4 regions of the Mesorhizobium sp. M0159 genome follow, and region 4 is predicted to be linked to each of the others. Evidence: predicted binding sites of a transcription regulator. Region 4 holds the regulator's gene; each other region holds the start of a gene.
What was found. Region 4 encodes LexA, which represses DNA repair genes until DNA is damaged. Its sites were predicted from a motif close to TGTTCNNNNTGTGTTCNG; they were not measured.
Positions count from the first base shown of each region.

Region 1: a site for LexA is predicted at 1,998-2,015, ahead of parE (DNA topoisomerase IV subunit B). Genes of this name have one in related genera too.
Region 2: a site for LexA is predicted at 4,867-4,884, ahead of NKJ32_RS02660 (DNA recombination protein RmuC). Genes of this name have one in related genera too.
Region 3: a site for LexA is predicted at 4,957-4,974, ahead of NKJ32_RS14935 (single-stranded DNA-binding protein). Genes of this name have one in related genera too.

Region 1 is NZ_JAMYTF010000005.1:8,566-15,810, reverse strand. It holds gene parE (DNA topoisomerase IV subunit B) at 1-1,927, opposite strand, end outside; gene NKJ32_RS06765 (GGDEF domain-containing protein) at 2,201-3,370, shown strand; gene gcvP (aminomethyl-transferring glycine dehydrogenase) at 3,443-6,253, opposite strand; gene gcvH (glycine cleavage system protein GcvH) at 6,270-6,638, opposite strand; gene gcvT (glycine cleavage system aminomethyltransferase GcvT) at 6,644-7,245, opposite strand, start outside.
Region 2 is NZ_JAMYTF010000002.1:148,944-156,188, forward strand. It holds gene NKJ32_RS02630 (DUF6481 family protein) at 1-273, shown strand, start outside; gene sugE (quaternary ammonium compound efflux SMR transporter SugE) at 356-670, opposite strand; gene NKJ32_RS02640 (hypothetical protein) at 825-950, opposite strand; gene NKJ32_RS02645 (transglutaminase-like domain-containing protein) at 1,166-1,975, shown strand; gene NKJ32_RS02650 (cation diffusion facilitator family transporter) at 2,098-3,060, shown strand; gene NKJ32_RS02655 (GFA family protein) at 3,128-3,532, shown strand; gene NKJ32_RS02660 (DNA recombination protein RmuC) at 3,572-4,834, opposite strand; gene def (peptide deformylase) at 4,938-5,468, shown strand; gene fmt (methionyl-tRNA formyltransferase) at 5,486-6,415, shown strand; gene NKJ32_RS02675 (GNAT family N-acetyltransferase) at 6,412-6,921, shown strand; gene truA (tRNA pseudouridine(38-40) synthase TruA) at 6,940-7,245, shown strand, end outside.
Region 3 is NZ_JAMYTF010000012.1:82,955-90,199, forward strand. It holds gene uvrA (excinuclease ABC subunit UvrA) at 1-1,836, opposite strand, end outside; gene NKJ32_RS14910 (hypothetical protein) at 2,533-2,931, opposite strand; gene NKJ32_RS14915 (ATP-dependent Clp protease proteolytic subunit) at 2,928-3,533, opposite strand; gene NKJ32_RS14920 (SRPBCC family protein) at 3,560-4,084, opposite strand; gene NKJ32_RS14925 (ArsR/SmtB family transcription factor) at 4,081-4,395, opposite strand; gene NKJ32_RS14930 (cupin domain-containing protein) at 4,478-4,867, opposite strand; gene NKJ32_RS14935 (single-stranded DNA-binding protein) at 5,076-5,588, shown strand; gene NKJ32_RS14940 (OsmC family protein) at 5,712-6,137, shown strand; gene NKJ32_RS14945 (MarC family protein) at 6,146-6,775, opposite strand; gene NKJ32_RS14950 (hypothetical protein) at 6,850-7,245, opposite strand, start outside.
Region 4 is NZ_JAMYTF010000029.1:14,455-21,699, reverse strand. It holds gene NKJ32_RS23915 (molybdopterin molybdotransferase MoeA) at 1-1,143, shown strand, start outside; gene NKJ32_RS23910 (hormone-sensitive lipase) at 1,151-1,981, opposite strand; gene kynU (kynureninase) at 2,078-3,325, opposite strand; gene lexA (transcriptional repressor LexA) at 3,773-4,507, shown strand; gene NKJ32_RS23895 (ComEC/Rec2 family competence protein) at 4,501-6,966, opposite strand; gene gltX (glutamate--tRNA ligase) at 7,063-7,245, shown strand, end outside.

The DNA.
Region 1 (7,245 bases), on a different contig from region 4:
CGTCGACCCTGAGCAGCGTGCGCTTTTTCGGGTCCATGGTGGTTTCCTTGAGCTGGGCGGCCATCATTTCGCCCAGCCCCTTGAAGCGGCCGATTTCGACCTTGCCGCGCCCGGTGAATTCGGTGCGCAGGAGTTCGTCCTTGTGCGCGTCGTTGCGGGCATAGGCGACCTTGCCGCCTTGCCGAATCGAATAAAGCGGCGGCACCGCCAGATAGAGATGGCCGCCGCGGACCAGGCTTGGCATCTCCTGGTAGAAAAAGGTGATCAGCAGCGAGGCGATATGGGCGCCGTCGACGTCGGCATCGGTCATGATGATGACCCGGTCGTAACGCAGGTCCTCGTCGCGATATCTCGAGCGCGTGCCGCAGCCAAGCGCCTGGATGAGGTCGGATATCTGCTGGTTGGCGGCAAGCTTGTCGCTGCCGGCGCTGGCGACGTTGAGGATCTTGCCGCGCAGGGGCAGCACCGCCTGGCTGGCGCGGTCGCGCGCCTGCTTTGCCGAACCGCCGGCCGAATCGCCCTCGACGATGAACAGCTCGGCACCGGCGGCGGCATTCTGCGTGCAGTCGGCGAGCTTGCCGGGCAGGCGCAGCTTGCGCACCGCGCTCTTGCGCGACACTTCCTTTTCCTGGCGGCGGCGCACCCGCTCGTCGGCGCGCGCGATCACCCATTCGAGCAGTTTCGAAGCTTCCTGCGGATTGTCGGCCAGCCAGTGGTCGAACGGGTCGCGGATGGCGCTTTCGACGATGCGGATCGCCTCGATCGTCGCCAGCCTGTCCTTGGTCTGGCCGACGAATTCCGGTTCGCGGATGAACACCGACAGCATGCCCGCCGCCGAGATCATCACATCCTCGGAAGTGACGATCGAGGCGCGCTTGTTGCCGACCAGGTCGGCGTAGGCGCGCAAGCCGCGCGTCAGCACGTTGCGGAACCCGGCCTCATGCGTGCCGCCCTCCGCGGTCGGGATGGTATTGCAATAGGAATTGATAAAACCGTCGCCGCCGAACCAGGTCACCGCCCATTCGAGCGAACCGTGGCCGCCCTGCTTCTCGCTCTTGCCGGCAAACATTTCACGGGTCACCTGGAATTCGTCGCCGAGCGAGGCTTTCAGATAATCCTTGAGGCCGCCCGGAAAATGGAATTCTGCCTTGGCCGGCGTCGTGTCCTTTTCCTTGATCAGCGACGGATCGCAGGTCCAGCGGATTTCGACACCGCCGAACAGATAGGCCTTTGACCGCGCCATGCGGTAGAGCCGCGCCGGCTCGAAAGCAGCACCCTTGCCGAAAATCTGCTCGTCTGGATGGAAGCGGATCTTCGTGCCGCGGCGGTTGTGCACCTCGCCGAGCTGCTCCAGGCCGGTCACCGGAACGCCTCGCGAGAAGCGCTGGCGATACAGCTTGCGCCCAATCGCGACCTCGACCTCGAGATGGTCGGACAGCGCGTTGACCACGGAAACGCCTACACCGTGCAGGCCGCCGGACGTCTCGTAAACCTTGCTGTCGAACTTGCCGCCTGAATGCAGCGTCGTCATGATGAGTTCAAGCGCCGGCTTCTTGAATTTCGGGTGCGGATCGACCGGAATGCCGCGGCCGTTGTCGGTTACGGACAGGTATCCGTCTGCGGAAAGCTCGACATCGATGAAGGTCGCATGGCCGGCGACCGCCTCGTCCATCGAATTGTCGATGACCTCGGCAAACAGATGGTGCATCGCCTTGTCGTCGGTGCCGCCAATGTACATGCCCGGGCGGCGGCGCACCGGCTCCAGCCCCTCCAGCACTTCGATATCGGCGGCACTGTAGCTCTCGCTGGCGTCGCGGGGCGCCGGCCGCTTCGCCGCCTGCACAAGCGGATCGGCCGGTCGCGCGGCGGCGCGAGCCGGCTGCGGCTGCTTGTCCAATTTGGCGAAAAGATCGTTATTGTCGTCCATGCCGATCCTGGATTCCGATGCTGCGAATCACCACCCGATACTGCCACGCTTTTCGCGGGCAGGCGACGGAGGTTCCTGTTACGTTCGAGGATAGAGCCTCTTACTGCAAAACCATTCGACAGCCAAGCGGCGGAAATGGGGTCGAAGCTTGGGGCATCGACGCTTTGTAAACCTTGTCCGAAGGTTACGCCGCAAGGTTGGCTGAAAAACGATATCCGCGAACTGTCGCTGACCTAGAATGCAGTGGAACCCTCAAGAGGCTGTCGCTTAAGCATGTTGGATTACAGTTCGCTTCTGCTCGCGGCGGCGCTGTCGGGCACGTGCCTTAGCATCACCATGTTTGCGATCTGGTTCAGCGCGCCACAGGCACGCTTTGTGCTGACGGTGGCCTGCGGCATTCTCGTGCTCGTCGCACATGTCGTGTTGTTTTGGCATTACGCAAGAGATCCAAGCCCCTGGCTTTGCCAGATCGTGCTTGCGCTTCTCAGCCTCGGTTTCCTGATTATCTGCCTGTCGGCCATGCAATATCTCGGCATAGGCGACTACAGGCGCGCCATCTTGCCGACCTTGGTTGCGATGGCTGTTTGCACAGGCGCGACGTATCTCGGATTTGATGGTGTCGGCTTTATTGTCACCTACGCAACGGTAACGGCGCTGCTCTCGCTCATCGGAGCGATGTTCTGGATTGAGGGTGGTCACGATCGCCGGATATTGCTGGTCGTCTCGTTCCTGAGCGGCGTCTGTGCGCTGTCGTTCGGACTTTGCGGCGCGGTCCTGCTGGTCACGGGCCAATGGGTGCTGGGTGTTGCGCCCGACAATTGGGCCGAGCGGGTGAATTCCGTCGTGGCCGTCGCCTGCATGACCGGGCTCGGCGCATTGACGCTCTCCCTGCACCATTTGCAGGCGCAGATCGAATTGAAGGCCGAGACGATGACCGATCCATTGACCGGGCTGATGAATCGGCGGGCGTTGACGGCACTCTACGGCGAGCGGGTCTTCGGTCCGTTCATGTCCGTTGCCATGTTCGACCTTGACCATTTCAAGAGGACGAACGACGTATTTGGTCACCCGGTCGGCGACCAGGTTCTGTGCCGCTTTGCCGCCGTCATCAGGAAATACGCCCGGACCGGCGTCGACGCCTTCCGGTTGGGCGGCGAGGAATTCGTGCTCGTCATGTCGCGGATGACGGAAGAGAAGGCCTATGACATTGCGAGCAAGATCAGCGTCGCCTTCGGCACGGAAGTCGTGGCCACCCAACTCGGTCCGTTGCGAAGCACAGTCAGCGGCGGCATCGGCTTTGGCGGAACAAACGGCACCGGTCTCGACGATGTGCTGGCCGAAGCCGACGCAGCACTCTATGCGGCAAAGCGCGCCGGGCGAAATCGCGTCGTCGTCCGGGACCGGGCGAGCAAGGCCGACGGGCCGGCCTTGCGTTCTGCCTGATTGAGGTTTCTATCTTCTTGTTAGACCCATGATCTTGTCCGAAAACCGGATTCCACTTTTCGGGATCATGATCTATTCCGCCGCACCCAGATATTCCGACAGCGGCGGGCAGGAGCAGACAAGGTTGCGGTCGCCGGCGACATTGTCGATGCGTGACACCGGCGGCCAGTATTTTGCCGCCGTGTCGGCATCGCCGGCGGGGTAGGCCGCCTCCAGGCGCGAATAGGGATGGGTCCACTGGCCGGCCAACGCCTCGGCGGCGGTGTGCGGCGCATTGACTAGAGGATTGTCGCCCAACGGCCATTCGCCCTTCGCCACCTTGGCTGCCTCGCCGGCTATGGCGATCATCGCCTCGCAGAAGCGATCCAGCTCGCGCTTGGGCTCGGACTCGGTCGGCTCCACCATCAGTGTGCCGGCCACCGGGAACGACATGGTCGGTGCATGGAAACCATAGTCGATCAGCCGCTTGGCGATATCGTCGACGCTGATGCCGGCGCTGTCTTTGAGCACGCGGGTGTCGAGGATGCATTCATGCGCAACGCGTCCGTTGCGCCCTTTGTAAAGCAGGGGGAAATGCTCGCCGAGCCGCGTCGCCACATAGTTGGCGGAGATGATCGCCGTCTCGGTCGCCTGCTTCAGGCCGGAAGCGCCCATCATGCGGATATACATCCAGGTGATCGGCAGGATGGAGGCACTGCCGAACGGTGCCGCCGCCACGGCATGGGCCGAGCCTTCGGTGATGTGGCCGGGCAGATATGGCTTCAGGTGCGCCTTGACGCCGATCGGGCCGACACCGGGGCCGCCGCCGCCATGCGGGATGCAGAAGGTCTTGTGCAGGTTCATGTGGCAGACATCGGCGCCGATATCGCCGGGACGGGCGAGGCCGACCAGCGCGTTGAGGTTGGCGCCGTCGAAATAGACCTGGCCGCCATGGCTGTGGACCAGCGCACAGAGATCGCGCGCGCCTTCCTCGAAGACGCCATGCGTCGAAGGGTAGGTGAACATCAGCGCCGCGAGATTGTGCGCATGCTCGGCCGCCTTGGCCTGCAGGTCTTCCATGTCGATATTGCCGTCCTCGGTGCAGCGCACGACGACAACGCTCATGCCGGCCATGGCCGCGCTTGCCGGATTGGTGCCATGCGCCGAGGACGGAATCAGGCAGACGGTGCGATGGCCTTCGCCGCGTGAGCGGTGGTAGCCGCGAATGGCGAGCAGGCCGGCATATTCGCCCTGGCTGCCGGCGTTGGGCTGCAGGGTCACCGCGTCGAAGCCGGTGATCTCCGCCAGCCAGCCTTCCAGCTCGTCGATCATGGCGCGATAGCCTGTCGAATGGTCAGCCGGGGCGAAGGGATGCAGGTTGGCGACATCAGGCCAGCTCACCGGCATCATTTCGGCGGCGGCGTTGAGCTTCATGGTGCAGGAACCGAGCGGGATCATGGCGCGGTCAAGCGCCAGGTCCTTGTCGGACAGCCGGCGCAGGAAGCGCATCATGTCGGTTTCCGAGTGGTTTTCGCGGAAGACGGGCTGGGTGAGAAACTCGTTGCCGCGCGGTTTTCCTGGCATGGAACTGCTGGCGGCAACGCCGGCCTTGGCGCCGAAAAGTGCTGCGATCGCCTCCAGATCGGCTTCGGTGGAGGTCTCGTCGAAGCTGATGCCGACATGGTCGGCGTCGATGACGCGCAGCAGTCGGCTGGTCTTTTCTGCGGCGGCGGCAATCGCGCCGGCTCTGCCCTTCACTTCCACGGTCACAGTGTCGAAGCGGCTGTCGCCGAGCACCGAAACGCCCGCTGCCTTGAGGCCGGCAGCCAGGCGGTTGGCCAGCGTGTGGACGCGGCCGGCAATCGCCTGCAGCCCGGCAGGGCCATGCCAGATCGCGTAGGCCGTCGCCATATTGGCGAGCAGCGCCTGTGCGGTGCAGATGTTGGACGTCGCCTTGTCGCGGCGGATATGCTGCTCGCGTGTCTGCAAAGCGAGGCGATAACCGGGACGGCCCTTGCTATCCGTCGACTGGCCAACGAGCCGGCCGGGCATCAGCCGCGTCAGCCTGTCGGAGACGGCGCAATAGGCGGCGTGCGGCCCGCCAAAGCCCATCGGCACGCCAAAACGCTGCATCGGGCCGACGGCGATGTCGGCGCCAAGCCTGGCCGGCGCATCGGTCAGCGTCAGGCCAAGCGGGTCGGCGATGAAGACGACCAGCGCGCCGGCAGCACGGGCCCTGTCGATCGCTACCTTGTGGTCGCCGTAGACGCCGAATGTATCGGGCCAGGAGACCAGCAGGGCGGCGGTGTTGTCGTCGATCACCTCGCCGTCGACCTCGATGCCGAGCGGCTCGGCGCGGGTGCGCACGACGTCCAGCGTCTGTGGGTGCGGCGTGCCGGCCAGTGCCACCTTGGTGCGCTTGTCGCGATGATGGCGCAGCGCAATGCCGACAGCTTCGGCCACCGCCGTCGCCTCGTCGAGCAGCGAGGCCGACGCCACCGGCAGGCCGGTCAGTTCTGTCACCAGCGTCTGGAAGTTGAACAGCATTTCCAGCCGGCCCTGGCTGATCTCGGCTTGGTAAGGCGTGTAAGCCGTATACCAGGCCGGGTTCTCGAACAGGTTGCGCTGGATCACCGGCGGCACGTGGACGCCATGATACCCGGCACCGATGAAGCTCTTCAGCACCGTGTTCTTTGCCATCGTCGCCGCGAGCTCGGTCAGCGCTTCCGCTTCGCTTGCGGGGGCGGGCAGGGCCAGCGGCCGGTCGAGCCGGATCGACTTCGGCACTGCCTGACTGATCAGGGTCTCGACCGAAGGAACGCCGATCGTCGCCAGCATGGCTCTGACGTCATGGAGGCCCGGGCCGATATGGCGAGCCGAGAAGGGGTAGGGTGCTGCGGTCATCTTCCTGGTCCTGCTATCAACCAATATGGGCTTTGTAAGCGGCTTCATCGAGGAGTCCGTCGAGCTGGCTTTCATTGGCCAGCTTCATCTTCCACAACCACCCGTCGCTGGTTGCTGCCGAATTGACGAGTGAAGGATCCGATGACAGCGAGGTGTTGGCCTCGGTGATCTCGCCGTCGACGGGCGCGTAGACATCCGATGCGGCCTTGACCGATTCGACCACCACGGCGGTGTCGCCCTTGGCCAGCTTCCTCCCCGGCTCCGGCAGTTCGACGAAGACGAGATCGCCGAGCTGCTGCTGCGCGTAATCGGTGATGCCGACCGTGGCGATGCCGCCCTCGACGCGCAGCCATTCGTGATCTTCGGTGAAATAGGTCTTTGCCATTGAAATCATCCTTTGCGGTAGCGATGGGGCGTGAAGGGCAAGGGGTGAATGTCGACCGGGATTTTCGTCCCGCGGACATCGGCGAACAGTTTTGCACCGGATTTGGCAAGCGGCGTCTGGACGTAGCCCATGGCGACCGGATGACCGGCCGAGGGGCCGAAGCCGCCTGAGGTGACATGGCCGGCAGGGTTGCCGTCAGCATCGAAAAGGGCAGCACCGGCGCGCACCGGCTGGCGGCCTTCCGGCTTCAGGCCGACGCGTTTTTGCGCCGGACCGCGCTCCAGGATGGCGCGCAGCGCATCGGCGCCGATGAAGGCGCCAGAGGCGCGAACCTCCTTGGGGATGGCCCACATCAGCCCGGCGCTGGCCGGATCGATCTCCGGCGTGATGTCCAGCCCGTGCAGGCACAGTCCGGCTTCGAGCCGCAGGCTGTCGCGGGCGGCAAGGCCGACCCACATCACCCGCTCGTCCTCGAGCAGCCTGGCGACGAGGTTTCTTGCATCCGCTTCCGGCAGGCCGATCTCGAAGCCGTCTTCGCCGGTATAGCCGGACCGGCTCATGAACCATTTTTCGCGCGGCTCGATGCCGTGCATGAACACCAGCGAAC
Region 2 (7,245 bases), on a different contig from region 4:
GCGATACGCGAGGCCGAAAAGGCCAGGCTGAAGCAGGAAAAGCTGGCGCGCGAAGCGGCCGAAAAGGCCGAGCGCGAGGCAGCTGCCGAAGCGGCACGCATCGCCGCGGAAGAAGCCGCACAGGCCGAAGCGAAGATCCGGGAAGCTGAAGAGAACGAGCGGATCGCCCGTTTTCTTGCCGACGAGGCCGAACGCAAGGCCAAGCGTGACGCACGCTATGCCGCGCGCAAGCAGCGCACCGGCAGGACGCCGCCCGGCTTCTCCGCGCGATAGCGCCTTTCGGCACTGATCAGCCGAATTCAAGAATCAGGGCCGCCTTGCAGGGGCCCTGAACGCGTTCGTCTGTCAGAATCGGCTAAGCCGCGAGCTTCAGTCCCATGATGCCGCAGACGATTAGCGCGATGCAGGCCAGCCTGATCGCGGTCGCTGGCTCGCCGAGCAGCCAGATCCCCAGCAGCGCCGTGCCGACGGTGCCGATGCCGGTCCACACCGCGTAAGCGGTGCCGACCGGCAACGCCTTCAGCGCCAGGCCGAGCAAGGTTAGGCTGACGATCATCGAGGCTACCGTCAGGACGGTCGGCAGCGGCTTCGAGAATCCGTCGGTGTATTTGAGGCCGATCGCCCAGCCGATCTCGAACAGTCCGGCGAACAACAGGAAGATCCACGACATCGGAACGCTCCGTTTCGATGGCTTCCGGCCGATTTCTTGAAAAGCGCAAAAATTGCCTTCGCCGCATCCATAGGGGATGCGCGTGAGCTTAGTGAACAATCATACCGGCCGCGTTTGCGGCCGGTCGAGATAAGCCGAAACGGTAGCTGCGGCCCTACTTGTCCTTCAGCTTCATCGCCTTCACCGGCGGTGCCTTCAGGGCCGGCGCCGGAGCCGGTTTCTTCGCGTCCTTCTTCGGCTTGCGGGCCTCCTTGCCTGCCTTCATCGCACCCTTAGCCATGATTCGTTCCTCCAGTTGATGTCTGGCGAAGTGAAACAAGAGAAAACGCTCGACTGCAAGAGGCCGCTGCCGTGCAGTCGCCCTGGCCGATGGCTGTCAACTGGTTTCTAATTCCCTCGTAAACCGCAGCGGTCCGTGCCATGGTCTTCTTCGCACTGCAGCATCAGCCCTTGCGTTTCGCCGGCTGATGATCAGGCAGGCCGGTCAGGACGACAATGCGGATCCACATCGGTTGCCAGATGAGCTTCGACTTCCCGCAGGAAACACCGCTGATCGCGATGCTAAACGTCCATTATTCGCGCGCATCCGATCTTGAGCGGCCGGACTTCCTGACGTCGAACCCGCCGGTGCCGATCGAAAGCTACCGCGACAGTTTCGGCAATTGGTGCAACCGTTTCGTTGCGCCGGCCGGGCGCTTTGCGTTCGGCACGGACGCGGTGATCCGCGACCCCGGCTCCTTCGAGACGCGCGAGCTGACGGCGTGGCAGCACGAGGTGCGCGATCTGCCGTCGGAGACGCTGCTGTTCCTGCTGCCCAGCCGTTATTGCGAGAGCGACGTGCTGTCGAATGAAGCGTGGCGGCTGTTCGGCAACACCCCGCTCGGCATTCCGCGCGTCCAGGCGGTCTGCGACTTCGTCCATAACCACATCGTCTTCAACTATTTCAATGCACGGCCGACGCGCACCGCCGCCGAGGCCTATCGCGAGCAGAGTGGTGTATGCCGCGACTTTGCTCACCTCGCTGTTGCCTTCTGCCGCGCCCTGAACATTCCGACCCGCTACTGCACCGGCTATATCAGTGATATCGGCCTGCCAAAGCCGTGGTCGGACATGGATTTCGCCGCTTGGATGGAGGTCTATCTCGGCGGCCGCTGGCATGCGTTCGACCCGCGCAATAACGCGCCGCGCATCGGCCGCATCCTGATTGCCTCCGGACGCGATGCCGCCGATGTGCCGCTGACCCACATTTTTGGGCCGGGCGCGCTGGCTGGCTTCAAGGTCTGGACGGACGAGGTCGTCGAATAGCCCCGCGCCGCCCTTTTGAACAACTGACCTTGTGAACAACTGGGCACTTCGGGCGTTGTGGGGACTGTGGAGCGTGGGCGGGCGCTCCGCCAATCTCGGTGCATCAACCAAGGCAGCACACCATGGCGGCGCATGGCGGGTCGAAAAAAGTGATCTATGCGGCGCTCGCCGGAAATCTTGCGATCGCACTGACCAAATTTGCCGCTGCCTTGTTCACGGGCAGCTCGGCAATGCTCTCGGAAGGCGTCCACTCGCTCGTCGATACCGGCAATGGCAGCCTGCTGCTTTACGGCATGCACCGTGCCGCCCGGCCGGCCGACCGCACGCATCCGCTCGGCCATGGCCGCGAGCTGTACTTCTGGAGCTTCATCGTTGCGCTCCTCGTCTTTGCACTGGGTGCCGGCATATCGTTCTACGAAGGCGTGACGCACATCATGGCGCCGGAGCCGATTGCCAACGCCAAGGTGAACTACGCTGTCCTTGGCCTTTCCTTCCTCTTCGAAGGCACCTCTTGGCTGGTGGCGCTGAAGGAGTTCCGCCACCAAAAAGGCAGCCACGGCTGGCTCGAGGCGGTGCAGCTCAGCAAGGATCCGAGTGTCTACACCGTACTCTTCGAGGACAGCGCGGCACTTCTCGGCCTCGTTGTCGCCTTCGCCGGCATATTGGCGGCGGAATTGCTGGACATGCCGAAGCTCGACGGCGCCGCGTCGATCGGCATCGCGCTCATCCTGGGCGGGACCGCGATCTTCCTGGCGCGCGAAAGCAAGAGCCTGCTGCTCGGCGAGCCGGCCTCGCCCGAGGTGCAAACAGAGGTGCTGGCCATCGTCCAGCAGGACCCGGCGGTGCAACGGGCAAATGGCGTGCTGACGCTGCATATGGGTCCGCAGGAGATCGTCGCCGCTTTGAGCATCGAGTTCGAGGATCATTTGTCGGCGCCGGAGATAGAGACCTGTGTCGAGCGCCTCGAGACGCGGCTGAAGGCGGAGATGCCGGAGGTGACGCGGCTCTTCGTCAAGCCGCAGACCACCGGCACCTGGGAACGCCGGAGCAAGACCTTGGCGGCGTCCGGAGGGGAACCGGCCTGAGGAAAATGGCTGCGCCATCGGGCAGTCCCGGTTATGATTGCGGGCAAAAGCTCCAGGAGGAACGAAGATGAAAATCGACGGCGCGTGTCATTGTGGCGCTATCACTTACGAGGCCGAAGTCGATCCGGAAAAGACCACCATTTGTCACTGCATCGATTGTCAGAAGCTAACCGGAACGGCCTTTCGCGTCACCGTGCCGGCGTCCGAGGACAATTACAGGATCACCAAGGGCACGCCGAAGATCTACATCAAGACCGGTTCGAGCGGCGCCAAGCGCGCCCAGGCATTTTGCGGTGAGTGCGGCTCGCATCTCTACGCCACGTCGGCGGGCGAGGGACCGAAGGTTTACGGTATCAGGGTCGGCACGGCACGGCAGCGCGAGCAACTGGTGCCGAGAAAGCAGATCTGGCACCGCTCGGCGCTGCATTGGCTGCCGGAATTCGAAGGCACAACCATCATCGAGGAGCAGTAGCGCCAGACCCGGGCGAAGCCTCCGGTTCCGGCGTAGCTCTCAATCGTCGCCTTCGACGACCCTTAGCCTCAACTGCCCGGTTTTCGAATCGGCGACGCGCGGGCTGATTTCCGCTTTTGCTCCGCTGCCATTCGAACCAGCGGTGTCCTCCGCCGGCTGCACGCCAAACTCCAGCGCCTCGATCTTTTGTCCGCGCCTGGTCACCTTCGATGTCGAGACAAGGATGTCCTCGATATCCTTGGCCGATTGACCGAAATGCGTCTGCAATTTGCGCACCCGCTCGTCGAGCCGGGAGACGTCTTCCATCAGCCGGATAACCTCGCCCTGGATCAGGTGTGCCTGCTCGCGCATGCGGGCATCCTTGAGGATCGCCTGGATGACCTGGATCGACAGCATCAAAAGCGATGGCGAGACGATGACGATCCGCGATCGATGCGCCTTCTGGACAACGGCCTCGAAATTCTCGTGGATTTCGGCGAACACCGATTCTGAGGGCACGAACATGAAGGCGGTGTCCTGCGTCTCGCCCTGGATCAGGTATTTTTCGGAAATATCCCGGACATGCACCTCGATGTCGCGGCGGAAAGCCTGTGCGGCGGACTTCTGCAGGTCGGCGCCTTCGGCGGCACGGATGGCATTCCACGCCTCGAGCGGAAACTTTGCGTCGATGGCAAGCGACGGTGCGCCGTTCGGCATCTTCACCAGGCAGTCGGGCCGGCTGCCATTCGACAAGGTCGCCTGGAATTCATAGGCGCCGTGCGGCAATCCGTCGGCGACGATGGCTTCCATGCGCGACTGGCCGAAGGCGCCGCGCGTCTGCTTGTTGGAAAGGATCGCCTGCAATTGCACGACCTGGCCGGCCAGCGACTGGATGTTGCCTTGCGCGATATCGATGACCGCCAGCCGTTCCTGCAGCTTGGCGAGGCTCTCATGCGTCGATCTCGTCTGCTCGGTCATGGTCTGGCCCAGGCGGCCGGTCATGGCATCGAGACGCTGGCCGATCGACTGTGTCAGTTCCGCCTGGCGCGCCCCGAACACTTCGGCGATGGCGCCCATGCGGCCCTGCATTTCCGCCTGGCTTGCCAAGATACCAGCCATCCGCCCCTCGGCGTCGCGGGCGTGGTCGGCGGCTTCGGCGGCCGCCACTGCACGCGCCTTGGCCGATCGCCAGAGCGCAACGACGAGCGCCACGAACAGGCCGAGGAACAGCATTGCGCCGAAACCCAGGGCTTGGCCGAGCGTGATCGTGGTGGCGCCGAGGCGGGCGACAGGTTCGGACAGGATGGTGGCCAGATCGTTCATGTCGACAGCATAGATGATTCGGTCTGCCGGCACAGATCAAAACGTGAACGACCCGAAGGCGCCCCGGTTGACGCTTTTCCTGCGAGGTCTTAGGTGAGACGCCATGTCGATCAAGCCGCTTATCATCCTCCCCGATCCCGTCCTGCGCCAGGTTTCAAAACCGGTCGAGCGTGTCGACGGCGATCTGCGCAAACTGGCCGGCGACATGCTGGACACCATGTATGACGCGCCCGGCATCGGCCTCGCAGCGATCCAGGTCGGCGAACCCTTGCGCATGCTGGTGATCGACCTGGCCAAAGAGGACGAGACGCCGGCACCGCACGTCTTAATCAATCCCGAAATCCTCGAAAGCTCCGACCAGCGTTCGGTCTACGAGGAAGGCTGCCTGTCGATCCCGGATTACTATGCCGAGGTCGAGCGTCCGGCGGCGGTGCGGGTGAAGTTTCTCGACCGCGACGGCAAGCTGCAGGAGATCGAGGCCGAGGGGCTGATGGCGACCTGCCTGCAGCATGAAATCGACCACCTCAACGGCGTGCTGTTCATCGATCACATCTCCAAGCTGAAGCGCGACATGGTGGTCAAGAAATTCAAGAAGCTCGCCAGGGACAAGGCGCCGGGCAAGATGGTGGGGTAGGCGTCGACGAAATGCCCCTGCGTGTCATCTTCATGGGTACGCCTGAATTCTCCGTGCCGACGCTGCGGGCGATTGCCGGGGCCGGGCACGGGTTGACGGCCGTCTACACGCAGCCGCCGCGCGCCGGCGGCCGGCGCGGGCTCGAACTGACGCCGTCGCCGGTGCAGCGCGAGGCGGAGCGGCTGGGCATCGAGGTGCGGTCGCCGGTGTCGCTGAAGAGCGAGGCGGAGCAGGAGGCGTTCCGCGCCTTGCGTGCCGACGTCGCCGTGGTCGTCGCCTACGGATTGCTTCTACCCAAACCCATTCTCGAGGCGCCGCGGCTCGGTTGCCTCAACGGTCACGCATCGCTATTGCCGCGCTGGCGCGGCGCTGCCCCTATCCAGCGCGCCATCATGGCCGGCGATACCGAAACGGGCATTATGGTGATGCGGATGGAGGAAGGCCTCGACACCGGGCCGGTGGCAATGGTTGAAAAATGTCCCATTGGACCCGACATGACGGCCGGCGATCTGCACGACCGGCTGATGGTCCTCGGTGCTGCGCTGATCGTGCAAGCGCTCGAACGGCTGGAGCGGAATACGCTGACATTTACCACACAGGCGGAGGTGGGGGTGACCTACGCCAAGAAAATCGATAAATCGGAGACTCGCATAGACTGGCTGCGACCTGCCGGCGACGTGCACAACCAGATTCGCGGCCTGTCGCCCTTTCCCGGTGCATGGTGCGAGGCCGAAATCGGCGGCCGCGTGGAACGGCTGAAACTGCTTCGCTCGACGCTCTCGCAAGGCGCCGGCGAACCGGGAGGAATTCTCGATGACCGGCTGACGGTCGCCTGCGGGTCAGGCGCGATCAGGCCGGTCGAAGTTCAACGTGCGGGCGGAAGGCCCATTGCCGCGCAGGAGTTTCTGCGCGGGGCCAAGCTCGAAAAAGGAATGAAATTGTCATGAGCATGATGTCCATACGCGCGGCGACGCCGCGGGACCGCGAGGCGATCCGCCTTGTCGAAGAACACGCGTTCGGCCAGCAGACGGAGGCCGGACTGGTCGACGCGCTGGTCACCGGCGGTGATGCCGTCGTCGAACTGGTGGCGGACGAAGACGGGCAAGTGGTCGGCCATATCCTGTTTTCACGGCTCTTCGTGCAGAATGGCGGCAAGAGTTTCCCGGCGGTGGCGCTGGCGCCTCTAGCGGTCGAGCCGTCGTTCCACGGCACCGGCATCGGCGGTGCGCTGGTCCGCGAGGCGCATATCCGCCTGAAAGCTGCCGGCGAGACGCTCGCCGTGGTGCTCGGCGATCCGGCCTATTATGGGCGTTTCGGCTACAGCCGTGCCCGTGCCGCGAAATTCGACAGCGACTACCAAAGCGAGGCTTTGCAGGCGCTTGCCTGGGGCGAGGCGCCGGAGACCGGCAGGCTGGTCTACGCCTCGGCCTTCGGCTCAGCCCTCGCCGCCTGATTTCGCCTCGATCCGGGAATGCCGCGTTTTCGCCTCGACATCGAATATGACGGCAGTCTCTTCGCCGGCTGGCAGCGCCAGGCCAACCAGCCATCGGTGCAGCAGGCGATCGAGCAGGCGATCGAGAAGTTCTGTGGTGAGCAGGTTTCGCTGCGCGCCGCCGGCCGCACCGATGCCGGCGTCCATGCGACCGCTCAGGTGGCGCATGTCGATCTGATCAAGGCATGGCCCGGCGACAAGGTGCGCGACGCCGTCAACGCGCATCTGCAGGCGGCCAAGGTGCGCATCGCCATCCTGAAGGCCGCCGTCGTGCCGGATGGCTTC
Region 3 (7,245 bases), on a different contig from region 4:
CTTGCCGGTGATCGAGGCGGGGGTCGCCATGATCTGCTGCGGCGTGCCCTGCGCGATGATGTGGCCGCCATGGATGCCGGCCGCCGGGCCGATATCGACGACGTAGTCGGCATGCAGGATGGCGTCCTCGTCATGCTCGACGACGATGACCGTGTTGCCGATGTCGCGCAGATGCTTCAGCGTGTCGAGCAGGCGGGCATTGTCGCGCTGGTGCAGGCCGATCGACGGCTCGTCGAGCACATAGAGCACGCCGGTCAGGCCGGAGCCGATCTGCGAAGCCAGCCGGATGCGCTGGCTCTCGCCGCCCGACAACGTGCCGGAGTTGCGCGACAGCGTCAGATAGTCGAGACCGACATCGTTGAGGAAGCGCAGCCGCTCGCGGATTTCCTTGAGCACGCGCACCGCGATCTCATTCTGCTTGTCGTTGAGCGATGCAGGCAGGTCGGTGAACCACTGGTCGGCCTTGCGGATCGACAGCTCGGTGACCTCGCCAATGTGCTTGCCGGCGATTTTGACCGCGAGCGCCTCGGGCTTCAGCCGATAGCCGCGGCAGGCCGGGCAGGGCGTGGCCGACATGAAGCGCTCGATCTCCTCGCGCATCCAGGCGGATTCCGTTTCCTTCCAGCGGCGCTCGAGGTTGGGGATGACGCCCTCGAAGGTTTTCGTCGTCTTGTAGGAGCGCAGGCCGTCATCGTAATGGAAGGTGATTTCGCGCTCGCCGGTGCCGTGCAGGACGGCTTGCTTTGCCTCCTCGCTCAAATCCTTGAACTTGTCGCCGAGCTTGAAGCCATAGGCAACGCCCAGCGCTTCCAGCGTCTGCGCATAGTAGGGCGAACTCGACTTCGCCCAAGGGCTGACGGCGCCGGCCCGCAGCGAGACATTCTCGTCGGGCACGACCAGGCTGGCATCAATGGCGCGTTGGCTGCCGAGCCCGTCGCAGGTCGGGCAGGCGCCGAACGGATTGTTGAAGGAGAATAGCCTGGGCTCGATCTCGGGAATGGTGAAGCCGGATACCGGGCAGGCGAACTTTTCCGAGAACAGCATGCGTTCATGCGTCTCGTTCTTCGATTTGTTGACCGAATCCTCGCCGGTCTGGCTGGCGTCGAGCGGCTTGTCGGCAAATTCCGCCACCGCCAGCCCGTCGGCCAGCTTCAGCGCGGTCTCGATGGAATCGGCGAGCCGCGTCGCCAGATCGCCGCGCACGACGATGCGGTCGACGACGACGTCGATGTCGTGCTTGTACTTCTTGTCCAGCGCCGGCACGTCGGCGATCTCATAGAAGACGCCATCGACCTTGACGCGCTGAAAACCCTTCTTCTGCAGCTCCAGCAGCTCCTTGCGGTACTCGCCTTTGCGGCCGCGCACCATCGGCGCCAGGATGAACAGCCGGGTGCCTTCCACGACTGCAAGCACCCGGTCGACCATCTGCGAGACCGTCTGGCTCTCGATCGGCAGGCCGGTGGCCGGCGAATAGGGTACACCGACGCGGGCGAACAAAAGCCGCATATAATCGTAGATCTCGGTGACGGTGCCGACCGTCGAACGTGGGTTCTTCGAGGTGGTCTTCTGCTCGATGGAGATGGCTGGCGACAGGCCGTCGATCTGGTCGACGTCCGGCTTCTGCATCATTTCGAGGAATTGCCGTGCATAGGCCGAAAGGCTCTCGACATAGCGGCGCTGGCCCTCGGCGTAGATGGTGTCGAAGGCAAGCGACGACTTGCCCGACCCCGACAGGCCGGTCATGACGATCAGGCTGTCACGCGGCAGGTCGAGATCGACATTCTTCAGATTGTGTTCGCGTGCCCCGCGAATGGAGAGATATTTATGGTCGGCCATCGCCGGTCGCCGCCTCAGAATCTGGAATTCGTGGGATGGGCGGGTTTTCCCGACCACCCCCTATGTAGGCAATTTCGCCGCCTTTTCGAGAGACGCCACAACTCTCGACCAAAGCGTTTAACCGCCTTTCGCGCGAACGGGCAAGCGGAAAGAACAAAGGCCGAACACGCTCCTGACAAAAGCTGCCCGTGGGGCCGGCTTCCCAAAACGTCTCGCGATCACATTTTTCGGTAATCGGCTATTCAAGGTTGACGTCCCTGCACCGTGGGGGCAGACTCCAGACGTCAACGAAGCCGGCCGTCTTTCGATGGCCTCGCGGCCTGGGGCTAGCCTGCGAGACGCCGCGGGTTATGCGATGAGCGCTTCGACGACGACAGTCGCAACCAACAGAAGGAGAGCAGAGGCATGACTCCACCGGATTGTTCGTTGAGGCTCCACGTGTCGCTGGAGCCGCGGCAGGTATAAGTGGCCAGGGTCAGGCGTTTTCGCTGCCCGCCAAACGGACCTGCTGATCCCCATAAAATCAGAGACTGCTAGTCGGATCGTCGGCTGAATGCCGCGAAGCATCCGAAATAAAATGCCGGCAGTACACTCCCGGCAATTTGGATTTCAGATCCAAGAAGCCCCGTCAGTTGCAAACGCAATGGCGGGGCTGTTCGTTTGAAGCGCAATATTTGTGGTTCACACCAGGCGAGCTTAGCGGCTGGAGGGCCTGATCCCGCCGGTAGCGACATCGATGGTGATGCTACCGGAAATCCGAACGTCGGTATCGCCAATCTTGAAGGTGCCGTTGCCGCTGCCTGGAGCCATATCGTCAGGCTCAGGCCGCGGCGCTGGCTCGGCGATGCGATAATCGCTGGTCACACCGGGCAGGGCGCCCTTTTGCGAAGACATCGAATTATCTTGGGCAAGTGCCATACCCACCAGCATGTTCGTGCCGGCTACGGTAGCGATAGCAAGGCATAACAGGCTGGACGAGCGGCTGGCGGTCATCGCCGGACTATAGTGCCGCGATAGCGGCAAGACCAGACCGATGTCGCTGAAATTGCGGGCGCTCAATCGCGTCAGTTCCGTCCGCCGGCCCGGCTCGTTCATGCGGCCTGCTTGCGAGTGTCGAAAACATGGTCGACGAGGCCCCAATCCTTGGCCTCCTGCGCGGTCATGAAAAAGTCGCGGTCGAGCGTGCGTTCCACTTCTTCGTAGGTGCGGCCGCAATGGCGGGCGTAAAGATCGGTCATGCGCCGCTTGGTGCGAAGGATGCCCTCGGCATGGCGCTGGATATCGGAGGCTTGGCCCTGGAAACCGCCGAGAGGCTGATGCAGCACGATGCTGGTGTTGGGTAGCGCGATCCGCCGCCCCGGTGTGCCGGCCATCAAAAGGAACGAGGCCATCGAGGCGGCGAAGCCCATACAAACCGTGGAGACCGGGCAGCTGATATACTGCATCGTATCGTAGATCGCGAAACCGCTGGTCACCACGCCACCCGGCGAGTTGATGTAGAGCGAGACCTCCTTGTCGGGATTGTCGGATTCCAACGACAGAAGCTGGGCGCAGACCAGCGCCGAGGTGCCGTCGTCGATCGCCCCGTTGATGAAGACGATGCGCTCGCGCAGCAGCCGCGAAAAAATGTCGAAGGCGCGTTCGCCGCGGCTCGACTGCTCGATCACCATTGGCACCAGATTGGCAAGGCCGCTCATCGGTTCTCTCCGTTGACTGTTGTCGTTCAGGCCGCGCGCAGGAAGAGGCGCGGCGTGTTTGCGGCGATCTGCTTGTGTCTGGGAGTGCGCGCTTCAAACGAAAGCCGGCAACCGGCGCCTGCCATCGCGATCTCCGGCACTGCTGCCCGAGCAAAACCATCATGGACGATGCGCAGATGCGTGCCGCCGGAAACGGTGCGGTCGAGCGTAAAGGTGACGATGCTGTCCACTGGGCTGTCGTTCATTGCGCTGTCCAGGGGGCTGCCGGGCGGCACCTGCGTATCGCCGGGCGCCGGCCGCTCCCGCCAGGAATAGCGCAGCAGCCGTCCGGGATCCGCGTCGAGGATTTCGCACTCGATCGGCGCATTCGGCGCTTTAAAGGCAAAGCGGTTGCCGATTTCGGGCTTGATGTCGTTCGGCATCATCCAGGCCGCGAGCAGGTCCGGCACCGTCAGCGCCCGCCACACCTTTTCCGGCGGTTCGGGCAGCTCGCACTCGAACTCGATCTTGTCTGCGGCCATTTCGGCGCGTTCTGTGCCTCGGCTGGTCATTGGTCCATGTCCTTCAAAACCGTCTTGAGTCTTTCGATGCGCTCTGGCCAGAACGCACGGTAGCGTTCGATCCAGCCGAGCAGTGGCGCAAGCCCCTTCGGATCGACGCGGTAATAGGCATTGCGACCGGCCCGGCGCTCGACCACGAGGCCGGCGCCGCGCAGCACTGCGAGATGTTGCGATACCGCCGGCTGCGATACCGGTATGCCAGTGCGCAGTTCCGACACCGTCATCTCGCCGTCGGCGAGCCGCTCATAGACGGCGCGACGCGTTGGATCCGCTAGTGCCCGAAAAATGTCTGCTTCGATCATGCCGAAAGCATAAGTCAATACTTATCGGTTTGGCAAGCCGTGTTTTTTAAGACAGGCGGTGTTTTTTAAGACAGGCGAGGTTTTACAAACTCGCTGGAGGCCAGCGTCTCACCATGTCGGGGGATCCGTTGAACGTCGCCTCGAAAACTGGTGACGCGAGCACAGCATGAATATGAAGCAATTCGGAGCCGACGTTTCGGAAGCCATGTTGCCTGTGCGCGGCAACAACAAGCGACTGTCCGGCAGTCAAGACGAGATGCTCTTCGTCGATCCACATCTCGGCCCTGCCAGCGATGACGGTAAGCACTTCCTCGACCGGGTGCCAATGTGTCGGGGCGCCAACCGCGGGTTCGACCCATTGTTCGAATATGCAAAGTTGAGTTGCGCCGTTGCAGGCCGAGACATGCATGCGGGTCTTTACTCCCGTCCGCCATTCTTCTTGCGGCTGATCGTCGTGCGCAACCATCTTCATGCGTTCGCCTCGATCCCATGGTCTGTGGAAATTCGACGCCAAGACACTACTTCTTACTGACAACTATTGACAGTGCAGGGCCTCTCCTATAGAACGAAAAGAGAACAAAAACCTTGTGGGAAAAGGCAGCGACGACAGGCAGGGATTGTCCATAGCCTGTAAGGTGCGGCGACAAAAATTCGGTTTCGGATGAGCGCGGAGAAGTATCATGGCGGGTAGCGTCAACAAGGTCATTCTGGTGGGCAACCTCGGGGCGGACCCTGAAATCCGCCGCTTGAATTCGGGTGACCCGGTCGTCAACATCCGCATCGCGACGTCGGAAAGCTGGCGCGACAAGACATCCGGAGAGCGCAAGGAAAAGACCGAGTGGCACAATGTCGTGATCTTCAACGACCAGATCGCCAAGGTGGCCGAGCAGTATCTGAAGAAGGGCATGAAGGTCTATGTCGAGGGCCAGCTGCAGACGCGCAAATGGCAGGACCAGACCGGCAATGACCGCTATACGACCGAAGTCGTGTTGCAGAAATTCCGCGGCGAGCTGCAGATGCTCGATGCGCGGGGCGAGGGCGGCGGCCAGGTCGGCAACTATGCCGGTGGTGGTGCGAGCCGCGGTTCCGATTTCGGCCAGTCCGGCCCGGGCGAAAGTTTCAATCGCGGTGGCGCCAACAAGGGCGGCGGCGGTGGTTCGTCGCGCGAGCTGGACGACGAAATCCCGTTCTGATTTCTCGGGGCGGACTGCCCTTGCGACGAAAAGCGCCGGCACCTTGGCCACGAAATGGCGTCCCGAAAATCTGTCTTGGATTTTCGGGACGTTGTGCGTTTGAGCGGTGAAAGGACGTATCAGGTGAAGGCAAGGGTCAAATGGGTCGAGGAGCGCACTTTCGTTGGCGAGTCCGCCAGTGGGCACAAGCTGGTGCTAGGCACTGCGTTCGGGCCGGAGGGCAAGACGCCGGGGCCGAGCCCAATGGAACTGGTGCTGATCGGCACTGGCGGCTGCTCGGCCTATGACGTGGTCCATATCCTCGAAAAGGGGCGCGAGGCGGTCGAAGATTGCGTGGTCGAACTCGATGCCGACCGTGCAGAAGCCGATCCCAGGGTGTTCACCCGCATTCACATGCATTTTGTCGTCAAGGGCCGGGCGCTATCACACGACAAGGTGAAGCGGGCGATCGGGCTTTCGATCGACAAATACTGCTCGGCCTCGGCAATGATGGCCAAGACTGCCGAGATTACCCACGACTTCGAAGTCATTGAAACGACAGCGAAGTAGGGTTGTCCCTACGTCGCCATCAGCGCCTTGATGCCGTCGGCGACGAACTGTACGGCGAGCGCCGCCAGGATGACGCCGAGCAGCCTTGTCAGGATCGAACGGCCGGTTTGGCCGAGGATACGGTCGATGCGCTCTGACAGCACGAACACCAGGTAGGTGATGACGAGGCAGATGGCGATGATGCCGACAAGGGCTGTCTGCGCCCCCAAACCCTGAAACGAGCTTGAGAGCAGGACGGTCGCCGAAATCGCGCCGGGACCGGCAATAAGCGGGATCGCCAGCGGAAAGGCGGCGATGTTGTGGATCATGTCCCTGGTGATGGCGACGTCGCCGATCTTCTCCTTGCGGTCCTGCCGGCGCTCGAACACCATTTCGAAGGCGATGAAGAACAGCAGAAAGCCGCCGGCGACGCGGAAGGCCGGCAGAGTGATGCCGAAGACTGACAGGATCGACGCGCCGGCGATTGCGAACAACGCCATTACCAGGAAGGCGATGACCGAGGCGCGCACGGAGACCTGGTTGCGCTCCTCGCGGTTCATGCCGCGGGTCACGGCGAGGAAGAGCGGCGCCAGGCCGGGCGGATCGATCGTCACCAGTATGGTGACGAAGGCGTTGAACAGGCTGTCGAAGCTCGGCATGCTGACCCTCCCCGCCGGCAAAGCCGGATAACGGGATTGGTAGAGCAAAGCGGAGCCAGTGGAAACCGTGCGGATCAGGGGCTGACGGCCCGGCGCGCCAGAAACTCGACTTCGAGACGCCAGGTGGCGCCGTCGTCCTGTGAGCGTTCGCCCAGCCAGCGGAACGAATTTTCGGTGATGCGCGAAAAGCTCCAGCGCACAGCAGATCCGGTGCCGTCTGCGCCTTGCTGGATGATGGTGTCGCCCTCGGCACGGCCGAGCTGGCGGCTGTAGTACTGATTGCGCGGATCGCTCCAGAAGATGTGCCAGGCGTCAACGCCGGGATCGTAGACGCGCAACGTCGTGCCATAGAAGGTCCATTTGCCGAGCGAGGGCGAGGGGCCGGCGTCACGGGCAGGCAGGATCCATACGTCCTGGATCGCGCGGCCTTCGAGCACCCAGCCGAAATGCACTTCGCCGCGCCCGGTCAG
Region 4 (7,245 bases):
GGCGAACGCGTCGCACTGCTGGATGCCGCCGACCGCGTGCTGGTGGAGCCGGTTGTGGCGCTCCGCACCCAGCCGCCGTTCAACGCCTCCGCCATGGACGGCTATGCCGTGCGGGCGGCCGATATCGCGTCCGTACCGGCAAGGCTTTCGGTGGTCGGCATGGCGCCGGCCGGACGCGGCTTTGCCGGAACGGTGCAGCAGCGGCAGGCCGTGCGCATCTTTACCGGCGCGCCGCTTCCCGAAGGCGCCGACACTATCGTCATCCAGGAGAACGTCCGCGATCTCGGTGGCGGCAGCGTCGAAGTGACGGAACCGACGGTGCAGGGGCGCAACATCCGCCGCCTCGGGCTCGATTTCGCCAAGAGCGATGTCCTGCTGCCCAAAGGCCGCCTGCTCGACCCGGCGGCCTTGTCGCTGGCGGCATCGGCCAATCACCCCGAGGTGCGCGTGGTCAAACGGCCGCTGGTCGCCATCATCGCCACCGGCGACGAATTGCTGCCGCCGGGCAGCGATGTTGGCCCCGACCAGATCATCTCCTCCAACGCCTATGGTGTCGCCGCTGCCGCACAGTCGGTCGGTGCGCGCGCGCTCGACCTTGGCATCGCGCCGGACCGCAGGGAGGCGATCGCTGCGCTGGTTGAAAAGGCCGTGAAGGCTGGCGCGAACGTCATCGTCACGCTGGGCGGTGCCTCGGTCGGTGACCACGACTTCGTCCATGACGTGCTGACCGGGCAAGGCATGACGCTCGATTTCTGGAAGATCGCCATGCGGCCGGGCAAGCCACTGATGTTCGGGCGGCTGGGAGACATTCGCTGCATCGGCCTGCCCGGCAATCCGGTGGCAAGCCTGGTCTGCACTCAGCTCTTCCTGAAGCCGCTGCTGGCGCGGCTCGGTGGCCGCGCCTTTCAGCAGGATATACGTCGGGCACGGCTCGGTGCTGCCATGCCGGCCAACGATCTCAGGCAAGATTATGTGCGGGCTGTTGTCATAGATGACACCGGTACGCTCGTGGCGACGCCGTTCGGCATCCAGGACTCCTCGATGCTGAAAATGCTGGCCGATGCCAACGGGCTGATCGTTCGCGCGCCGTTCGCTCCTGCCGCGGCGGCGGGCTCCCCCTGCGACGTACTGATGCTACGCTGAACCTGCCTCACTCCGAAATCAAGGTCCGGGTCAGCGGATGGTCTGGATCGGCCAAACCGTCGATGATGTTGAAATGATGCCGGTCAGGCTCGACCACCGAGCTGGTCGCGGTACCCAGGCCGATCCAGATGTTGGCCAGCAACGCGCTCTGACGCAGGAATTCGGCGCGCTCGCCGCCGCCGGCCCAGCAGGTCAGGCGGGCCTTGTCCATCGGGCGCAGCAGCACCGGACTTTCGGCCTGCGCCTCGGCCTCATCGATCGCCAGCGTCTCGTTCATGCCGGTGCGCATGATCGGGCGCAAATCGTGCACCCCCGAGATCGACACCACGTGACGAACGCGCCGGACCACTTCGGGCGCCAGCGGCGTCGTCGCCGTAACCATCCGGCTAACAAGATGGCCGCCGGCCGAGTGTCCGGTCAGCATCAGCGGCCCTGGAACCATCGCCGCCGCCTTGCCGATCGCCGCGCCGACTTCCTTGACGATGCCGCCAATGCGTATCTGCGGACAGAGCGTGTAGGACGGCATCGCCACCGCATAGCCGCGATCAACAGGGCCAGTGGCAAGATGCGACCAGAAACTCTTGTCGAATGCCATCCAGTAGCCGCCATGAACGAACACCACGAGTCCCTTGGGCTTGATGGCCGGCAGGAAAAGATCGAGCCGGTTGCGTGGGTTGTCGCCATAGGCCATGTCGAGCCGCGCCCTGCCCTCGGTCGAAAGCACGTCGCGGAAAACCCGCGCGGGCTCGATCCAGGCCGCCGGCCAGCGATCGCTGCCGGCTATGTTGGCGCCGTTGGCATAGGCGTTGTCCCAATCGGCAATGTGACGTTCGAACACCCTGCGCCCTCCCTGGCAATATAGCCTTGCAACGTAGCCGTGAGCATCGCGCGGCGCGTCGTCGCCAGCCTCACGATTCCAGCTCTCGCATCAATCTCAAGTGACAGCCGCCTTGATGGCGAAGCGCGCTTCCTTCCACGCACCGGTGCGCAGGATGTCCTCAAGCACTTCGACGGCCTGCCAGACATCGGCATAGCCGACATAGAGCGGGGTGAAGCCGAAGCGCATGGTCGATGGCGCGCGAAAATCGCCGATCACGCCACGTTCGATCAGCGCGCGCATGACCTGGTAGCCATGCTCATGCATGAATGAAATCTGGCTGCCGCGTTTTTCCCCATCGCGCGTGCTTTCGAGCGTGAGCCCGTAAGTGCCGCACTTTGCCTCGACAAGCTCGATGAACAGATCCGCCAGTGCGATGCTCTTCTTGCGCACCGCCGTCATGTCGACATCGTTCCAGATGTCGAGCGCGCCCTTCAGCGTGCGCATCGACAGGACCGGCTGCGTGCCGCACAGAAACCGGCGGATGCCGGTGCCGGCCGCATAGCCTGGCTCGAAGGCGAAGGGCCGTGCATGGCCCCACCAGCCGGTGAGCGGCTGCTGGATGTCGGAAAGATGCCGCTCAGCCGCATAGATGAAGGCAGGCGCGCCCGGGCCGCCATTCAGATATTTGTAGGTGCAGCCAACGGCAAAATCGGCGTTTGCCTTGTCGAGTTCGACTGGCATCGCGCCGGCGGTGTGGCAGAGATCCCAGACGATCATCGCCCCGGCTTCCTGAGCCCTGCGCGTCAGCGCCGGCATGTCGCGCAGTTCGCCCGACTTATAGTTGACGTGGTTGACCAGCACCACGGCGGTGCGTTCGTCGATCAGCTCTTCGATGGTCGGCGCGTCGACCCCCGAGAGGCGCAGCAGCGTATCTTTTCGCGTCGAAACCACACCCTCGGCCATGTAGAGGTCCGTCGGAAAACTATCGCCCTCGGCGACGATGACCTGCCGCTCCGGTCGCATGGCCATGGCGGCGTGCAGCAGCTTGTAGATGTTGACCGATGTCGTGTCGCAGACCACCGTCTGGCCGGCCGCGGCACCGATCAGGCGCCCGAGCTGGTCGCCAAGTTCAAGCGGCATGTTGAACCAGCCGGCCGTGTTCCATGCGCGGATGAGATCATGCGACCATTCTTCGGTCGCGGCCTTGTGCAGTTCATCGAAAGCGGCACGTGAAGCAGCTCCTAGCGAATTGCCGTCGAGATAGATCACTCCTTGCGGCAACACAAAGCGGTCGCGCATCGCGCGCAACGGATCCGCGGCATCCATCGCCTTTATGGCCACGAGATCGGGAATTCCTGTCATGATTTGTCTGCTCCCCCAAGATCCAACGCAACGCCGGACACGCATCGACTGTTCTTCCATTACCTGGTTGCGCGCAGCAAGGCTCCACCGGCGAGAAGCAGCCTGACCAGGCGGTGGAAACCGGGACTTAACCCGAGGTTGGCGTTTTGAATTCGTTTCGTTCACGGTGCATTGACCAAACCGCACAGTCGATACGGGTTCAATTCCGTGCCTTTTGCCGACCGACGGCCGATGCCAGTGCCGCCTTCTAGGAGGCCAGAAGGGCGCAAACGAAAGCAGAATCAAGGCGATGAGGCTCGCGGCGGTGAAAATGCGGTACGCCGGTAGGGGACGTCGTTTGTTTCCCGAGCCTTAACGCATTCATTAAACTTTAAACAGTTGCGGAACACAACTGGAACAGATAGTGTTTGTTCTGGGTTTGTTTTTCTGATTCTGTTGGGGGTCGCTATGCTGACACGCAAACAACACGAACTGCTTATGTTCATCCACGAAAGGTTGAAGGAAAGCGGTATCCCGCCTTCATTCGACGAGATGAAGGAAGCGCTCGATCTGGCTTCCAAATCCGGAATCCACCGGCTGATTACGGCGCTGGAGGAGCGCGGCTTCATTCGCCGTTTGCCCAACCGGGCCCGTGCGCTGGAGGTGCTACGCCTGCCTGACTCGATCGCCCCCGGCCTCAATGCGGCACGCAAGTTCTCGCCGAGTGTCATCCAGGGCAGCCTTGGGCAAGGCGCCCCTCGGCAGGGCAAGCCGACATCGTCGCGTGTCCCTGCAGCCGGCAATGACGACGATGTCGTCGCCGCCGTTTCGATCCCGGTAATGGGCCGCATCGCGGCCGGTGTGCCGATCGATGCCATCCAGCACCAGACGCATTCGATTTCGGTGCCGCCGGATATGATCATGGGCGGCGAGCATTATGCGCTCGAGGTCAAAGGCGATTCGATGATCGAGGCTGGCATTTTCGACGGCGACACGGTGATCATCCGCAATGCCGATACGGCGAGCCCCGGTGAGATCGTGGTGGCACTGGTCGACGAGGAGGAAGCGACGCTGAAGCGGTTCCGCCGCAAGGGCGCCTCGATCGCCCTGGAAGCCGCCAATCCGGCCTACGAGACGCGCATCTTCGGACCAGACAGGGTCAAGGTGCAGGGCAAGCTCGTCGGACTGATCCGCCGCTACTGAGCTCCGCCCTTGGCGCCGGCTTTGGGGTTGTCGGCCCTGCGGTATGGCGGCAGGCCCCGTGCCGCGCGTGAAAATTTCCGCTGCACGTGCCAGGGCCGGTATGATTTTTCGACGGCGAAGCGGATCTCGGCGCGTGTTGCCGCTTGTGGATCGAAATAGACGGCGGCACTTCCCGCGCGCGCCAGTTGCCGTTTGGTGACGACGAGGACCAGCCGGTCGTAGTAGCAGGGGTTATGGGCGGTGGCGTCGTCGATGACGATCAAGCTGGCAAAGGCGCAGGCTGGCCGCGCAGTATCGCGGTCCTTGGCTTGCGCGATGATCGCGCCGGATGGATGCATGGCAAGGCAGAGGCCGTCCGTGCAAATGAACGGCATGCCCGGCGGTAGGTCGGCCGGATCGGCAATGTCGAATTGCGGGTCGTTCTTTCCAGGCGTTTCCGGCGCGACGATGGCCTCTGATGTGAGCGCGCGTTTCCAGTTGTCGATGGTGAACTCATTCGGGCGTGCCCGGTTGACCGCGAGTTCACCGCTGCCGATCGGCAGCGCGACCAGCCGCGCGTCCTCCGAGACCAATACGTCGGGTATGCGTGTCTGCGTTGTCGTCAGCAAGCCGGCGAGCGCAAAAGGAAGTGCCGCCAGCCGCAACCAGGTCGTCGCCATGCTGGCAATGACGAGGGCGATCGTCACCAGAAGGACGGATCTCAGCGAAATCAGCCCGACCGCATCGATCGGCGAGCGCTCCGAGATCCACCCGGACAGGGCGATCATCGCCGTCAGCCCCTTGCCCATGACATAGAGGAAAGGGCCATCCGCACCGAACGGCATCGCCAGCGCGCTGAGAACGGCGAAGGGCATGACGACCAGTGAGACGATGGGCATGATGGCCAGATTGGCGAACAGGCTGAGCGGCGCCACGCGCTGGAAATGCCATATGGCGAAAAGCGCCGTGGCGCTCCCTGCAATGATCGAGGTCATCGCCAGACCGCACATGCCCAACAGGACCTTTCGAGTGGCAAAGCGTAGCGGCGACCGCCGCGGTGGCGGCGTGGTGGCCCTGCCGGCGCGGTAATCGGACCAGCCTGCATAGGCGCCGACAAGGGCCGCCGTCGCGGCGAAGGACATCTGGAAACTCGGACCGACCACCTCGTGCGGCGACACCAGGATGACCGCGATGGCCGAGATCGCCAGGTTGCGCATGGTGAGCGCGGCCCGGTCGAACAGCACGGCGATAAGCATCACCGCCAGCATGATGAAGCTGCGTTCGGCCGCAACGACAATGCCGGAAAAGACGAGGTAGGCCGCAATCGAAAAAAGCGCGGCGGCCGCGGCATATTTCTTGACCGGCCGTCGCGATGAGAAATCGGGAAACAGCGCAAAGGCACCCCGCAGCAGCGCCATGATGGTGCCGGCGACCAACGCCATATGCAGCCCCGAGATGGAGATGATGTGGTAGATGCCGGTGCGCCGCATCGCTTCGTTGATCTCCTCGGGAATGCCGGCGCGCACGCCGACGATCAGCGCAGCAGCAATCTCGCCCTCGGCACCGCCGATGCGGCTGCGGATATGGTCGGCGATCGATTCGCGCGCGTCTTCGATCGCGGAAGAAAGCTGCGCGGCAAGCGGCATGCTGCCCGACGACACGACTTTCGGATTGCCGAGAAAAAAGCCGCTGCCGCCGATACCGGCGAAATAGCTGTCGAAGGAGAAATCATAGCTGTCGGGCCGCACCGGGCCGGTCGGCGGCAGCAGCCGCACATAGCCGGTGATCTCGGAACCGGCGGTCAGCTCAGCCGGTATCTTCATCGCCGAAACGCGGACCCGTTCCGGCATGTAGCGCAGTGTCGGCCTGGCCGTTGAGATCACATCGATTGTCAGCCTGATGCGGCCGCTCGCCATGGGCTCGTACGATACGACGCGACCCGTCAGCCGCGTCGAGATTTCGGAGCCGAGCATATGCGTTCCGACACGCCATGTCTCGAACTTGGCGGCAAGTACGCCAAGCGCGCAGAGCAGCGCCACCATGAAGCACAGGCGCGTCCTGGGCCATGACCGCGAGACGACGGCACAAAGGGCCGCGAGGAGCGCGATTGCGATCGGCTGTGGAAAGGCCGGCTCCACCGACAGCCCGAAATATACGACCACCCCGCATGCGAGGAACACCGGCACCAGCAGGAAGGCGATGCCGCGGTCGAGTTCCAGGCCGGCTGCCGAGGTTACGCTGTTGCGGATACGGGACGGTGACGGGAGGCGGAAACGCCTAGGCAGGCGTACGATGGGCTCGCCCGCGGGCACGAGAACCGTTGCTGGGTCGCTGGCCGGCAGCGACGGAGCATCGAAGCGCGGAGCGGGTAGCAATGCCGGTGCCGGCAGGACAGGCGGGGGTGCGGCAAACAGCAAGCGTTCGCTGACGCCGCTGCCAACGTCCTCGCCCTCGCCCGCACCACGGCCTCGCACAGCCATCGGGTCTGCCCCTTGCGCCCTCGACCTCCTATGCTACATGAACGCGCAACGCGCGAAAGTCCGCAAACCCACTTCCTTCGCCCGCCTGAGAGTTCCATGCCCGATAAGGTCGTCACCCGTTTTGCCCCCTCGCCCACCGGCTATCTGCACATTGGCGGCGCGCGCACGGCGCTGTTCAACTGGCTGTATGCCAAGCACACAGGCGGCACGATGCTGCTGCGCATCGAGGACACCGACCGCGAGCGCTCCACCGATGCGGCAAGCGCGGCCATTCTCGAC